Regions from separate parts of the Kitasatospora arboriphila genome, predicted to be linked through region 3. Evidence: riboswitches for the same ligand, from Rfam matches in the RefSeq annotation. Region 3 holds a riboswitch; each other region holds the start of a gene.

Region 1 (3,231 bases), on a different contig from region 3:
GTGGTGCGCAGCGCGTCGAGGAAGGCCCGGGCGGCGTCCAGGGCGGCGTCCACGGCCTGTGCGGCCGGCACCGCGCGGACGGTCGTCTCGCGGCCGAGCCGCAGCAGGGCGGTGCCGCCGGGCGCTGCGATCAATGTCACATCGGCGTTCAGGGCGGCGACATCGCCGCGGCCGTCGTCCAGGGCGAACAGGAACTTGCCGGAGAGCGCGGCCGCCCAGGGCGCCGCGCAGAGCTTCGCGTCCAGCTCGCGCACCCGGGCAGCGGTGTCGGCGTGCCCCTCGGCGTCGAGGCCGGCGGTCGGCGAGGCGACGATGTTGCGCACCCGCTCGTGGGTGTCGGAGGGCAGCAGGCCGACGGCCCGCAGCCGGTCGGCGAGTTCCGCGCCGCAGGCCGAAGCCAGGCCGCGCAGTTGGACGTTGCCGCGCGAGGTGGTCTCCAGCGCGCCGTCGCCGAGCGCCTCGGCCGCATCGGCCAGCGCCATTGCCTGACGAACCGTCAGCAGTCCGCCGGGCACGCGGATGCGGGCGAGGGCGCCGTCGTCGGCCGTGTGCAGACGAAGGGCCCCCGGACAGGCGTCCGGCCGGCCCCGGTCGGGCACGGCGGAGCCCGCCCCGGCGGGGTCGGGAGTCGGTGGCATGGCGGCGAGCATACAGATTGTCCGACGGGGCGCCCCGTCGTCTGGATCACAGTCCGCGTGCAGTCCCGCGGCCGTCCGCCACCCCGTACGATGCTGCCGGACGGTCCGTGCGGGCCGTCCGACGCCAGCGACGGCAAGCGGAGGAAACCGGTGCAAATCCGGTGCGGTCCCGCCACTGTAACCACGGCTCAGCCGCCGTGGAGCCAGGAACTCCCGCCGTCCTCCACCAGCCCGGGGCGCGGACCCCGAGGAAGGCCCGACCTGTGCGCTGCCGCATGCCCGGCTCCGCCGTCCCGCCCGGACGCGCCGAGCCGCCGCCCGCCGTCCCGGTGACCCCGGCGGCGGTCCGCCGCACCCCTGGGGCGCGTCCTCAACAATCACGGGTGCACCACAAGGGGCACGGGGAACTGCGCAATCCGGGGTGGGTGTCACGACGGCACGGGCCAAGCCGCGGTTTGCACGGTAGCCCGCATCCGGATTGCGCAGTTCCCCGCGCCCCTGGAATGACCACCCGAGCACCCTTGAAGACAGGCCGTCGCACCGCACCCCGCTCCGCCCCGCGCACCGGGCTGCCGTCCACCGCCCCGGTGCGCCGCCGCACGCCGTGGAACACCGACCAGGCCGGGAGGCCCTCCGCATGATCCTGCTGCTGTCGACCTCCGACACCGACCTGCTGAGCGCCCGCGCCTCGCAGGGCCCCGTCCGCTACCGGCTCGGCAACCCGGCCCGGCTGTCCGCCGAGGAGCTGCCCGCCCTGGTCGAGGGCACCGACCTGGTCGTCGTCCGCCTGCTCGGCGGCCGCCGCGCCTGGGAGGACGGCCTGGACGCGCTGCTCGCCGGGCCCCGCCCGGTCGTCGTGCTGACGGGCGAGCAGGCCCCGGACGCCCAGCTGATGGAGCTCTCCACCGTCCCGGCCGGCATCGCCGCCGAGGCGCACGCCTACCTCGCGCACGGCGGCCCGGCCAACCTCGCCGAGCTCGGCGCCTTCCTCTCCGACACCGTGCTGCTCACCGGCCACGGCTTCGCCCCGCCCGCCTCCGCCCCGGCCTGGGGCCCGCTGGAGCGTCAGGCCCGCGCCTCGGACGGCCCGCTGGTCGCCGTGCTCTACTACCGCGCCCACCACATGAGCGGGAACACCGCCTTCGTCGAGACGCTGTGCAGCGCGATCGAGGACGAGGGCGCCCGCGCGCTGCCGCTGTACTGCTCCTCGCTGCGCGGCGCCGAGCCGGAGCTGCTCGCCGAACTCGGCCGGGCCGACGCCATCGTCACCACCGTCCTCGCCGCGGGCGGCACCCGGCCCGCCGACGCGCAGGCCGGCGGCGACGAGGAGGCCTGGGACGCGGGCGCCCTCGCCGCCCTCGACCGGCCGATCCTGCAGGCCCTGTGCCTGACCTGGTCGCGCTCGCAGTGGGAGGAGAGCGACGACGGCCTCTCCCCGCTGGACACCGCCACCCAGGTCGCCGTCCCGGAGTTCGACGGCCGCCTGATCACCGTGCCGTTCTCCTTCAAGGAGCTGGACGAGGACGGCCTGACCGTCTACCGCGCCGACGCCGAGCGCTCCGCCCGGGTCGCCGGCATCGCCGTCCGGCACGCCCGGCTGCGCCACACCCCGGCGGCCGAGCGCCGTCTCGCCCTGGTGCTCTCCGCGTACCCGACCAAGCACGCCCGGGTCGGCAACGCGGTCGGCCTGGACACCCCGGCCAGTGCGGTGCGCCTGCTGCACCGCCTCCGGGAGGAGGGCATGGACCTGGGCACCGACCTGCCGGGCCTGGACACGACCTCCGCCTCCCACGAGGGCGACGAGCTGATCCACGCGCTGATCGCGGCCGGCGGCTACGACCAGGACTGGCTGACCGAGGACCAGCTCGCCCGCAACCCCGTCCGCATCCCGGCCGCCGACTACCGCCGCTGGTACGCCGCCCTGCCGCAGGGCCTGCGCGAGCAGGTCGAGGAGCACTGGGGCCCGGCCCCCGGCGAGCTGTACGTGGACCGTTCGCAGAACCCGGACGGCGACATCGTGCTCGCCGCGATCCGCTCCGGGAACCTGCTCGTCCTCATCCAGCCGCCGCGCGGCTTCGGCGAGAACCCGGTCGCGATCTACCACGACCCGGACCTGCCGCCCAGCCACCACTACCTGGCCGCCTACCGCTGGATCGCCGCCGCGCAGGAGGACGGCGGCTTCGGCGCGCACGCCGTGATCCACCTCGGCAAGCACGGCAACCTGGAGTGGCTGCCCGGCAAGACGGCCGCGCTGTCCGCCGAGTGCGGCCCGGACGCCGTCCTCGGCGACCTGCCGCTGATCTACCCCTTCCTGGTCAACGACCCGGGCGAGGGCACCCAGGCCAAGCGCCGCGCCCACGCCACCCTGGTCGACCACCTCGTCCCGCCGATGGCCCGCGCCGACTCGTACGGCGACATCGCGCGCCTGGAGCAGCTGCTCGACGAGTACTCCACGATCGCCGCGATGGACCCGGCGAAGCTGCCGGCGATCCGCGCCCAGATCTGGACGCTGATCCAGGCCGCCCGGCTCGACCACGACCTCGGCCTGGACGAGCGGCCCGAGGACGACGGCTTCGACGACTTCCTGCTGCAC
Region 2 (3,231 bases), on a different contig from region 3:
CCCGACCTCGGCGACCGGCCGGCCGAGCAGCACCACCTGGCTGCGGCCGTCCGCCCCCGGCTTCAGCAGCACCGGGTTCATCGCCGCCTCCGGCGCCACCATGGCGGCCTGCGCCTGCATCGCCTGGGCGCGGCCGATCTCGGCGCCGTCCGCGGTGACGAAGGAGTTCAGCGACATGTTCTGCGCCTTGAACGGCGCCACCCGCACCCCCTGCCGGGCCAGCCACCGGCAGATCCCCGCCGTGACCACGCTCTTGCCCGCGTCCGAGGTCGTCCCTGCCACCAGCAGAGCCTTCGTCACGTGACACTCCCTTGCTTACGTGTGGCGCCGGCGGTGAGAACGGCCGTCCCGGCCGCAACGGCCGGCATTCCCGGGGCGCGAGTGGGCACGCCGGCCGCGACGGTGGGCATCCCGGGGGCGCCGACCAGTCCGGTGCGCCCGCGAGTGGCCCGTACTCCTCCTGCGCACCCGGCGACCCGCCGAACCGCCGTCATCGCTTCCTCCCCGGCTCACGGGCATCCCGCCCCCGACGTCCCCGTGCCAGGCCGGTGAGGCCGCGGGCGGCCGTGGTGACGGCCAGGGCCAGGATGCCGACGCGGCGGGAGAGGCGGCAGGCGCGTTCGATGTCCGCGACGGCGACCGGGCGGAGTTCGGCGCCGAGGACGGGGCGGTGCTCGACACGCTCGCCGTACCGCAGGGTGCCGCCGAGGCGGACGCCGAGGCCGCCGGCGAAGGCCGACTCGGCCTGTCCGGCGTTGGGGCTGGGGTGTGACGACCCGTCGCGCCGCCAGACCTTCCAGGCGGCCCGCGGGTGCTCCGCGGCGGCGACGGTCAGCAGCGCGGTGAGCCGGGCGCCCGGCCAGCCCGCCACGTCGTCGAGCCGGGCGGAGGCCCAGCCGAAGCGCAGGTGGCGGGGCGAGCGGTGGCCCACCATCGCGTCCAGGGTGTTGACGGCCCGGAAGGCCAGCAGCCCGGGGGTGCCCGCCAGCGCGCCCCAGGTGAGGGCGTTGACGACCGCGTCGGCGGTGTTCTCGGCGACGGACTCGACGACGGCGCGGGCGATCTGCTGCTCGTCCAGGGCGCTCGGGTCGCGCCCGCACAGGTGGGGGAGCCGCCCGCGGGCGGCGGCGAGGGCGCCGGCCTCCAGGGAGCGGCCGATCGCGCGGGCCTCCCGGGTGAGCGAGGTGCCGCCGAGGACCGTCCAGGCGGCGGCCGCGGCGAGCGCGGCGCGGGCCGCGGGACGGCCCCGCAGCGCGTGGTCGGCGAGGGCGGCCCCGGCCGCGACGGCGCCCACGCTCAGCGCGGTGAAGGCGGTGCCGGCGCCCCGGTGGTCGCGCCAGAGCCGGCGCTCCAGGCGTCCGGCGGCGCTGCCGAAGAGGGCGACCGGGTGGCCGCGGCGGGGGTCGGCGAGGGCGGTGTCGGCGAGGTGGCCGGCCACGGCGCCCAGCAGGTAGGGGGCGGAGCTCAGACGGGCCACGGCCCGGCTCCCCGGTCGGGGCGCAGCGGTGACCGCTGGGCAGCCTGCATGGCGTGCGTGTCCTCACTCAGGGTCCGCGCCCTGGATCGACGAACCGGCGGCGAGAGTCTCCTGGCTTCCGGGTCCGGCGCGCGCTCGGGCCTTCCAGCGGCCCTGTGGCGGACCGCCGTGACCGTGCAGGTCGAGCGTGCTCCCCGGTGACAGTGGCGGGACCGCGCCGGATTCGCACCGGCTTCCTCTGCATGCCTCCGTATGGCCCCGAGATCCCATCACGCGCTCCGACCACCAGTCAACAAAGCCTCCGGAGGGCTTGGTCACACTCCGTCGCCGGATTCCGTCGCCGCCCGCCCCGTACGATCCTCCAGCGCCGGGCGGTTCCGCCGGGGCCGGGTTCGTGCGTTCGGCGTGTGGGTGGTGCCGTGCGGGCGCCCGTACGTTCTTGTCGCATGCGACGCAGACCGTCCGCACCGCCTCCGGTGCCGTTCTCCCCGCCGGCCGCGCGGGCGCACCGCGCCGGGCTCGGCCTGAGCCCGGAGCAGGTCGCCGAGGCCATGGCCGCGCACGGTGTCCGGCTGCTGTCCTCGCACGTGGCGGCCTGGGAGGCCGGTGAGTTCCTCCCGTCGGAGGAGGAGTTCATCGCGCTCTCCCGGGCGCTGTGGTGCCCGCCCGCCCAGCTGATGGGCGTCGCGCCGGCGACCCTGCGGGACTTCCGGCTGGCCCGGGAGCTCACCCGGGAGCAGGCCGCGCACCGGATCGGGGTGGGTGCGGCGACCTACGCGAGGGCCGAGGCCACCGGACGCTGGGACGCGGACGGCGAGCAGGGCCTGGCGCTGGCGCACGTGCTCGGGCTGCCGCTGCGGGTGCTGGTCCGGGTGACCGGGCGTCAGGACGACCTGGACCGGCGGCTGCGCCAGGTGGTGGACGGCCGCTGGCAGGCGCAGCTGCGGGAGGTGGGCCGGATCGTGCCCGTCCCGCACGACCTGCTGGGCGGGGTGCTGGCCGAGTTGCAGGACGAGTACCTCGTCCCCGGGCACTGGGGCTCGTCGGTGCCGGACGCCGCCCGTCCGCCGGCCCGGCCGCTCGCGGAGCGGTTCTGGGAGCTGCTGGCCCGCCGGGGCACCGACGTGCCGGTCTGACCCGCCCGGACGGACCCGCCCGGACGGACCCGCCCGGGTGGCCCGCTCCCGGGCCGGGGCGTGGACTGGGATCGCCATGTCCGTGCCGCCACACCGGGAGCGCCATGCGTTGGGGAACCGCCGCGATCGTCGCGGCCGCCGCCGTCGGGACGGGTGCCGCGGCACTGCTGATCGGCCGCCGGGTGTCCGAACGGGCCGTCCGGCCCGGGTTCGCGGGAGCCTTCGCGGCCGCCGGGCAGGCGGGCGGACCGGGCATCCGGGTGCAGGAGCTGGCCGCGGACCGCGTCATGCTCACCCGCAGCGTGGAGACCGAGCGCCCCGGCCGCTACGCCCTGGAGTGGGCCGGGGGCGGGCACGCGGTGGTCGGCGACGTGCTGGCCACCGGGCCGCAGAGCGTCACCCGCCGGCTGCTCGCCACCGGCGCCGGCTCGCTGTACAGCGGGACGGAGGTCCGGGTGACCGCCCGGGTGCACCTCGGCGACCCGGCCTCCGCGCTCGGCCTGGACTTCACCCCGAGCGACGTCGAGGGCGAGCTCGGCCCGATGCCGGCCTGGTACCTGCCGGGCATCCGCGGGCTGTGGGCGGTCCTGGTGCACGGCCCGGGCGCCGACCGGCAGC
Region 3 (3,231 bases):
TACCGCGCCCTCGCGCTCGGGCCCATGGGGGTGGTCTCGCCGCTGGCGACCGTCGGCGTCGCGGTGCCGGTCGGGCTCGGGCTGCTGCTCGGGGAGCGCCCGGGCCCGGCGCAGGCCGGCGGCATCGCGGGCGCCGTGCTCGGGGGCGGGCTGGCCGGGCGGGGCGGGCGCGGCGGCGGCACGGTCGGCCTGCGGGTGCTGGTGCTGACGCTGTCGGCGGCCCTCGGCATGGGCACGGTGATGGCCCTGGTCGCCCGGGCCTCCGACGGCGGCGGGCTGCTGCTCGTGCTGTGCGTGCAGCGGCTCTGCAACGTGGCGGTCGGCGGCGGCGTCCTGCTGGCCGGGCGCCGCGGGCGGGAGCCCGGCGCAGCGGGGACGCTGCGGCGGAGCCTGCCCGCGCTGACCGCGGTCGGGGCGGCCGACGTCGCCGCGAACGCCGCCTTCGCCGCCGCCTCGCACCGCGGGTCGGTGGCCGTCGCCGCGGTGCTGGCCTCGCTCTACCCCGTGGTCACCGCGCTGATGGCCCGGGGGCTGCTCAAGGAGCGGCTGCGGCGCGTCCAACTGCTCGGCGCGGGCCTCGCGGTGGCGGGCACGCTGCTGCTGGCGGCGGGCTGACACCCCGTCCGCCGTTCGGGGCGGCCGCCCGCGGGCCACCTCAGCCCGCCCCGCCGGGCGTCCAGCGCTGCTCGACCCGGGCGATCCGCCAGTAGCCGATCGCCGCCGCCCACACCACCACGAACAGGCCGACGATGACGAAGCCGACGTTGTCCAGGCTGAGTCCGGCGATCCAGCCGCTCACCGGGTCACTCAGGCCCAGCTTGTCGTGCAGCACCGCGACGAGCTCGATCGTGCCGATGACGAAGGCCACCGCGATCGACAGGCCGGTGATGGCGAGGTTGTAGAACACCTTGCGGACGGGGTTGGAGAACGCCCACTGGTAGGCGAAGTTCATGAACGTGCCGTCGAGGGTGTCGAACAGGCTCATCCCGGCGGCGAACAGCAGCGGCAGGCAGACGATCGCGTACCAGGGCAGGCCCGCCGCGGCGCCCGAACCGGCCATCACCATCAGCGTCACCTCGGTGGCGGTGTCGAAGCCGAGGCCCAGCACCATGCCGACCGGGAACATCTGGCCGGGGCGGGAGATCGAGCGGGTGGCGCGGCGCAGGACGCGGTTCATCAGCCCGCGCGAGTCGAGCTGCCGTTCGAGCTCCGCCTCGTCGAAGGTGCCGGCCCGCATCGCCCGGAAGACCCGCAGGATGCCGAGCAGGGCCGCCAGGTTGAGCGCGGCGATCAGGTAGAGGAAGGCGCCGGAGGCGGTGGTGCCGATGGTGCCGAGCACCTGGTGGGTGGTCGAGCCGTCGTCCATCAGCACCCCGGCCAGCTGGGCGCCGCCCGCGACCAGGGCGGCCATCAGCACCACCATCGACGAGTGGCCGAGGGCGAACCAGAAGCCCACCGAGACCGGTCTCCGGCCGTCGGCCATCAGCTTGCGGGTGGTGTTGTCGATCACGGCGATGTGGTCGGCGTCGAAGGCGTGCCGCATGCCCAGGGTGTAGGCGGTGATGCCGAGTCCGGCGCCGAAGACCTGGGTGCCGACCTCGTAGCGCTCCGGCACGACCAGCAGGAAGAGCGTGCCGAAGGCGGCCACGTGCATCGCCAGGATGACCGCCAGCAGGCCGGCCGTGCGGAGGGTGTCCTCCCGGCGCCAGCGGAAGGCGGGCAGGCCGGGGGCGGTCGGCGGCGCGGCCGTACCGGTTGCGGGCAGGGTCATCTGCGGTTCACGCTCCAGCACCTCGTGGAATGACGTCGTGAGGTGCCGTGGCCGGTCTCCTGGCTCACGGGGAGGTTCTGACGGTGCCCGTACCCGGCCTTCCCGGGCGCGCCTGCGCCCAGTGACCCGCGAGGGGTACGGATTGACTCCCCGTTCACAGTGGCGAGGGCCGCTCCGGACTCGGACCCTGAGGTCCTGCACCGGTCTTCCCGAACACCACGGCTGCTCCACCGTAGGGGTGACGGACCGACAGCTGCAAGCCTGCACAACCGCGCAGGTGTCGTAGATCACGGCCGGTCGGCCTGCGAGAATGCCGCCATGCACCTCCTCCCCGCCGATCGCGCAGGCCACCGCACCATCGACGGGCACCGGGTCTGCGAGGCGATCGCCGGGATCGGCGACACCGGGCGGGTCCGGGCCTGGGCGGAGGTGTTCGGCCTGCTCGCCGACCCGGGGCGGCTCGCGCTGCTGCTCGCCCTGCACACCACCGGACCGCTGGCCGTCACCGACCTGGCGCTGGCCACCGGGATGCGCGATCCGGCGGTCTCCCAGGCGCTGCGGCTGCTGCGCGCCGCGGGCGTGGTCGAGGGCGAGCGGGACGGCCGGGTGGTGCGCTACCGGCTGACCGACACCGCGGTGGCCGAGGTGCTGGAGCACGGGGTGCTGGGGCGCGCCGACTGAGCGCTCGCTCGGAACGACCGCCCGCACGGCAGGAACCCCTGCACGGTACGGCCCCCTGCACGGTATGAGGGCTTCCTGACGGTTTGTCAGCGGGACGGGGGGTCAGCTTCAGCCAAGTTTTCTTGTCATGTCACCTCGAAGCCGTTCCGGTGGCCCATGCTTCCGGAGGCGGTCCGTCCGGCCCGCCGTCCCCAGGCTCCTGACGAGGAGACACCCGTGAAGCTTCGCCGTACGTTCGCCGTGGGGCTGCTGGCCGCGGCCGCCACCCTGCTCCCCGCGCACCAGTCCGGCGCCGCCACCGGCGGCGGCCTGCCGTTCGGTTCGGCCACCGCCGTCGGGATCCACAACACCTACGACCCGGCCGCCTTCCCCTTCCTCGCGCAGAGCCTGGACACCGGCACCGGCATGATCGAGCTCGACGCGTGGACGGACACCGTCACCAAGGAGTGGAAGGTCAGCCACTCCAACCCGCTCGGCAACGCCAACAACTGCACCGCCGCCACCGGCCCGGCGACGCTGTACAGCGGCGGCACCAACAAGAACCTCGAGTACTGCCTCGACGACCTGCGGATCTGGCTCGCCGCCCACCCGTCGAGCGGCCCGCTCGTCGTCAAGCTGGAGCTCAAGGGCGGGTTCGCCGCCAACCGCGGCATGGGCCCGGCCCAGCTGGACGCCCTGATAGCCGCCCACCTCGGCAGCGCCGTCTTCCGCCCCGCCGACCTGCTCGCCAAGCCCGGCGGCGGCAGCTACCCGAACCTCGACGAGGCCGCGAAGGCCGG
Region 4 (3,231 bases), on a different contig from region 3:
GTAGGCGGTGAGCATGATGCGCTCGGAGATCAGGGTGGAGAGGGTCTTCGCCTCGGCGGAGTCGAAGTCGATCCGCAGCTGGAAGAAGACGTCCTGCAGGCCCATCACGCCGAGGCCGACCGGCCGCCAGCGGGAGTTGGAGGTGCCCGCCTCGGTGGTCGGGTAGAAGTTGATGTCGATGACCCGGTCGAGGAAGGTCACCGCGGTGCGGACGGTGGCGTCCAGGCGCTCCCAGTCCATCGCGTTCAGCAGGTCGGCGGCGGTGGCGCCGGCGGCCACGTGGGCGCCCAGGTTCACCGAGCCGAGGTTGCAGACGGCCGTCTCGGAGTCGTCGGTGACCTCCAGGATCTCCGTGCACAGGTTGGAGGAGTGCACGGTGCGGCCGGGCAGCGCGGTCTGGTTGGCGGCCCGGTTGGAGGCGTCCTTGAAGGTCATCCAGCCGTTGCCGGTCTGCGCCAGGGTGCGCATCATCCGGGCGTACAGGGTCTGCGCCGGGATGGTGCGGACGGCCTTGCCGGCCTGCTCGGCCTTGCGGTACGCCTCGTCGAAGTCGGCGCCCCACAGGTCGACCAGCTCGGGCACGTCGGCGGGGGAGAACAGCGACCAGTCCTCGTTGGCGTTCACCCGGCGCATGAACTCGTCCGGGATCCAGTGCGCCAGGTTGAGGTTGTGGGTGCGCCGGGCCTCCTCGCCGGTGTTGTCGCGGAGCTCCAGGAACTCCTCGATGTCGGCGTGCCAGGTCTCCAGGTAGACGCAGGCCGCGCCCTTGCGGCGGCCGCCCTGGTTGACCGCGGCGACCGAGGAGTCCAGGGTGCGCAGGAACGGCACGATGCCGTTCGACTGGCCGTTGGTGCCGCGGATCAGGCTGCCGCGGGAGCGGATCCGCGAGTAGGACAGGCCGATGCCGCCGGCGTGCTTGGACAGCCGGGCGATCTGCGCGTAGCGGTTGTAGATCGAGTCCAGGTTGTCCAGCGGCGAGTCCAGCAGGTAGCAGGACGACATCTGGGGGTGCTTGGTGCCGGAGTTGAACAGCGTCGGAGAGGACGTCAGGTACTCCAGACGGCTCATCAGCCGGTAGAGCTCGGCCACCTCGGCCACCGACTTCTCGGTGTCGCCGACCGCGAGACCGGCCGCCACGCGCAGCAGGAAGTACTGCGGGGTCTCGACCACCTTGCGGGTGATCGGGTGGCGCAGCAGGTAGCGGGACTGCACGGTGCGCAGGCCGAAGTACTCGAAGCGGTCGTCGCCCTGCAGGTCGACCAGCGCGTCGAAGGCGGCCGCGTGCTTGGCCACGAACGCGGCCGTGGTGTCGCCGATCAGGCCCTCGGCGTGGCCGACGGCGATCGAGGCGGCGAAGGTGACCGCGCCCTGGGAGACCGCCTCGTCGCGGATCTCCAGCGCCAACAGGCGGGCCGCGAGCTTCGAGTACTGCGGGTCCTCGGCGATCATCGACGCGGCGGCCTCCACGGCCAGCCCGCGGAGCTCGGCGAAGTCCGAACCGGCGTGGCGGCCGCGCAGCGCGGCGGCGGCGACGTGGCCGGGGTCCACCTGGGGGAGGTCGGTGCTGCGGTCGGTGAGCAGCCGGAGCAGCGCGGCACCGGGGTCGGGCCGGTCGTTGTCGGCGGATCCCTGGGAGGGCAGGGTGACTGAGGCAGCGACGGTCAAGGCGCACTCTCTCCTGTGGCGGCAGCGGACGCTTCGGACACCCCCGGGCCGGGGGCCGGGGGCGCGTCCGGGCATGCGCGTGGCAGGGGAGACCGGCACCGCCCGACCGTGTCGGGGGTGCGCGTCGCCACCCGGCCCACCCGCGAGGCCCGGACGTACAGCTGTGCTTCATGGCATCTGCGGGGAAGCCGGTGGCACACCGTCGGCAGGCCCTCGGACTGCGCGGGCCCGGGCGTTCACGGGCCTGCTCACCGTTGCGGGGCAGTCCCGGACTTGCACCGGGTTCCCCTGCGTCGACAGCGAGAGTGAGCATACATGTTGTGGTGTCTCCCTGATGTACCCCCATATCTTGTGCACGCAGCGTGTCGCGTCCGTGGCTGCGACGGCCTCGCCGAACGGGCCGTGCACACTTCGGGCACACCCGACCCACTCGTCGCCCCCGCGCTCCGCTCACGGAACGGCCACCGCCGCGGGAGTCTGCGGGCCCGATGGCCTACGATCTGCAGTCATGAGTGACGGTACGGGGGTGCCGCCCGGTTCTACGGGTCGGCCCGGAGCCCAGGGGATCGGCGAATCCCGCGGAGCGAGGACCGCCGGCTCTGCGGCTAGACCCTTTCCGCCGTGACCAAGTCCCTTTCCGCCGCGGTGGGGTGGCCGCTGTGCCGCCGGTCCTGGCTCCGGTGCGGTGTCGGGCTCACCTTGACCGCCTGCCTCTGCAACTCGCCGATGGCTCCGGGGCGGTTCGAGGGCGGCTCGGTCGGGTGATGCCGTCGGCATCGGCATCGGCTCGGCACCGTCGCCGGCGGGTGCTTCCGCCCGGCTCGTCGAGTTCACGTGCGGGTGCGGGTGCGGGTGCGGGTGCGGGTGTCGGTGTGGTCGGGCTCCGGTCGAACGAATCGTTCGGGGCGAGTCACGTCAGAACGTCAGGGCATAGACCATCAGGTCGATGCCGGGCATCGGGGCCCAGTCGCGCTCGGGGGCACGGCGGAAACCGAGCCGTTCGTACACCCGGTGGGCGTCCGTCATGTCCGGGCGGGTGGAGAAGGCCATACCGGTCAGGCCGAGTTCGCGACTGCGGTCCATCGCGGCCCTGACGAGGGCCGAGCCGACTCCGCGGCCGCGGGCGGCCCGGGCGACCGCCAGCATCCGGATCTCGCCCTCGTCCGGCTGCGAGATGTCGGCCCAGGCCGTACCGCCGACCGCGAAGGTCACGCAGCCGAGCACATGCTCGTCCCGGCCGTCGACGGCGACGAGGAGCTCGGCCTCCTCGCTGCGGCGGCGGGTGTCGCGGAGGAGCCCGGCGTACGGCCCTTCGGCGAGGCTGTAGCCGTCACCGACGTAGACCTCGACCGAGAGCTCGCCGGCCGGTTCGAGGTCCCGTTCGCGGGCACGGCGGATGACGACGTCCATCCGTCCAGTCTGCCTTCCGGGGACCCGTCCCGGACGGCCGGGGGACGGTGCAGCCGATCGGGGACGGACGGATCGGCGGGATAGCCGCCGGGGCGGTGCCAGTTGTCGCGGCCGTGCCGGCCGGTGCGGTCGAGCTCCCGGCCCACGACGGCCCCG

Evidence for each region. Region 3 has a riboswitch for cobalamin ahead of nicT (Nickel transporter NicT). Riboswitches for the same ligand answer to the same signal wherever they lie in the genome.
Region 1: it holds a riboswitch for cobalamin, as region 3 does, so the genes downstream of both, cobN (cobaltochelatase subunit CobN) here and nicT (Nickel transporter NicT) in region 3, are expected to answer to the same signal.
Region 2: it holds a riboswitch for cobalamin, as region 3 does, so the genes downstream of both, ABD353_RS03550 (cobalamin biosynthesis protein) here and nicT (Nickel transporter NicT) in region 3, are expected to answer to the same signal.
Region 4: it holds a riboswitch for cobalamin, as region 3 does, so the genes downstream of both, ABD353_RS17070 (ribonucleoside-diphosphate reductase subunit alpha) here and nicT (Nickel transporter NicT) in region 3, are expected to answer to the same signal.

What each region holds. Positions count from the first base shown of each region.
Region 1 covers NZ_BAAALD010000002.1:3,258-6,488, reverse strand. Annotated here, with positions in the region: gene ABD353_RS01175 (cobalamin biosynthesis protein CobG) at 1-650, opposite strand, end outside; cobalamin riboswitch at 723-873, shown strand; gene cobN (cobaltochelatase subunit CobN) at 1,276-3,231, shown strand, end outside.
Region 2 covers NZ_BAAALD010000004.1:81,714-84,944, reverse strand. Annotated here, with positions in the region: gene ABD353_RS03555 (cobyric acid synthase) at 1-300, opposite strand, end outside; gene ABD353_RS03550 (cobalamin biosynthesis protein) at 491-1,468, opposite strand; cobalamin riboswitch at 1,560-1,779, opposite strand; gene ABD353_RS03545 (helix-turn-helix domain-containing protein) at 1,924-2,613, shown strand; gene ABD353_RS03540 (alpha/beta hydrolase family protein) at 2,718-3,231, shown strand, end outside.
Region 3 covers NZ_BAAALD010000026.1:30,609-33,839, reverse strand. Annotated here, with positions in the region: gene ABD353_RS15725 (EamA family transporter) at 1-615, shown strand, start outside; gene nicT (Nickel transporter NicT) at 656-1,771, opposite strand; cobalamin riboswitch at 1,804-2,007, opposite strand; gene ABD353_RS15715 (ArsR/SmtB family transcription factor) at 2,090-2,452, shown strand; gene ABD353_RS15710 (phosphatidylinositol-specific phospholipase C domain-containing protein) at 2,669-3,231, shown strand, end outside.
Region 4 covers NZ_BAAALD010000029.1:69,310-72,540, reverse strand. Annotated here, with positions in the region: gene ABD353_RS17070 (ribonucleoside-diphosphate reductase subunit alpha) at 1-1,641, opposite strand, end outside; cobalamin riboswitch at 1,853-1,984, opposite strand; gene ABD353_RS17065 (GNAT family N-acetyltransferase) at 2,581-3,075, opposite strand.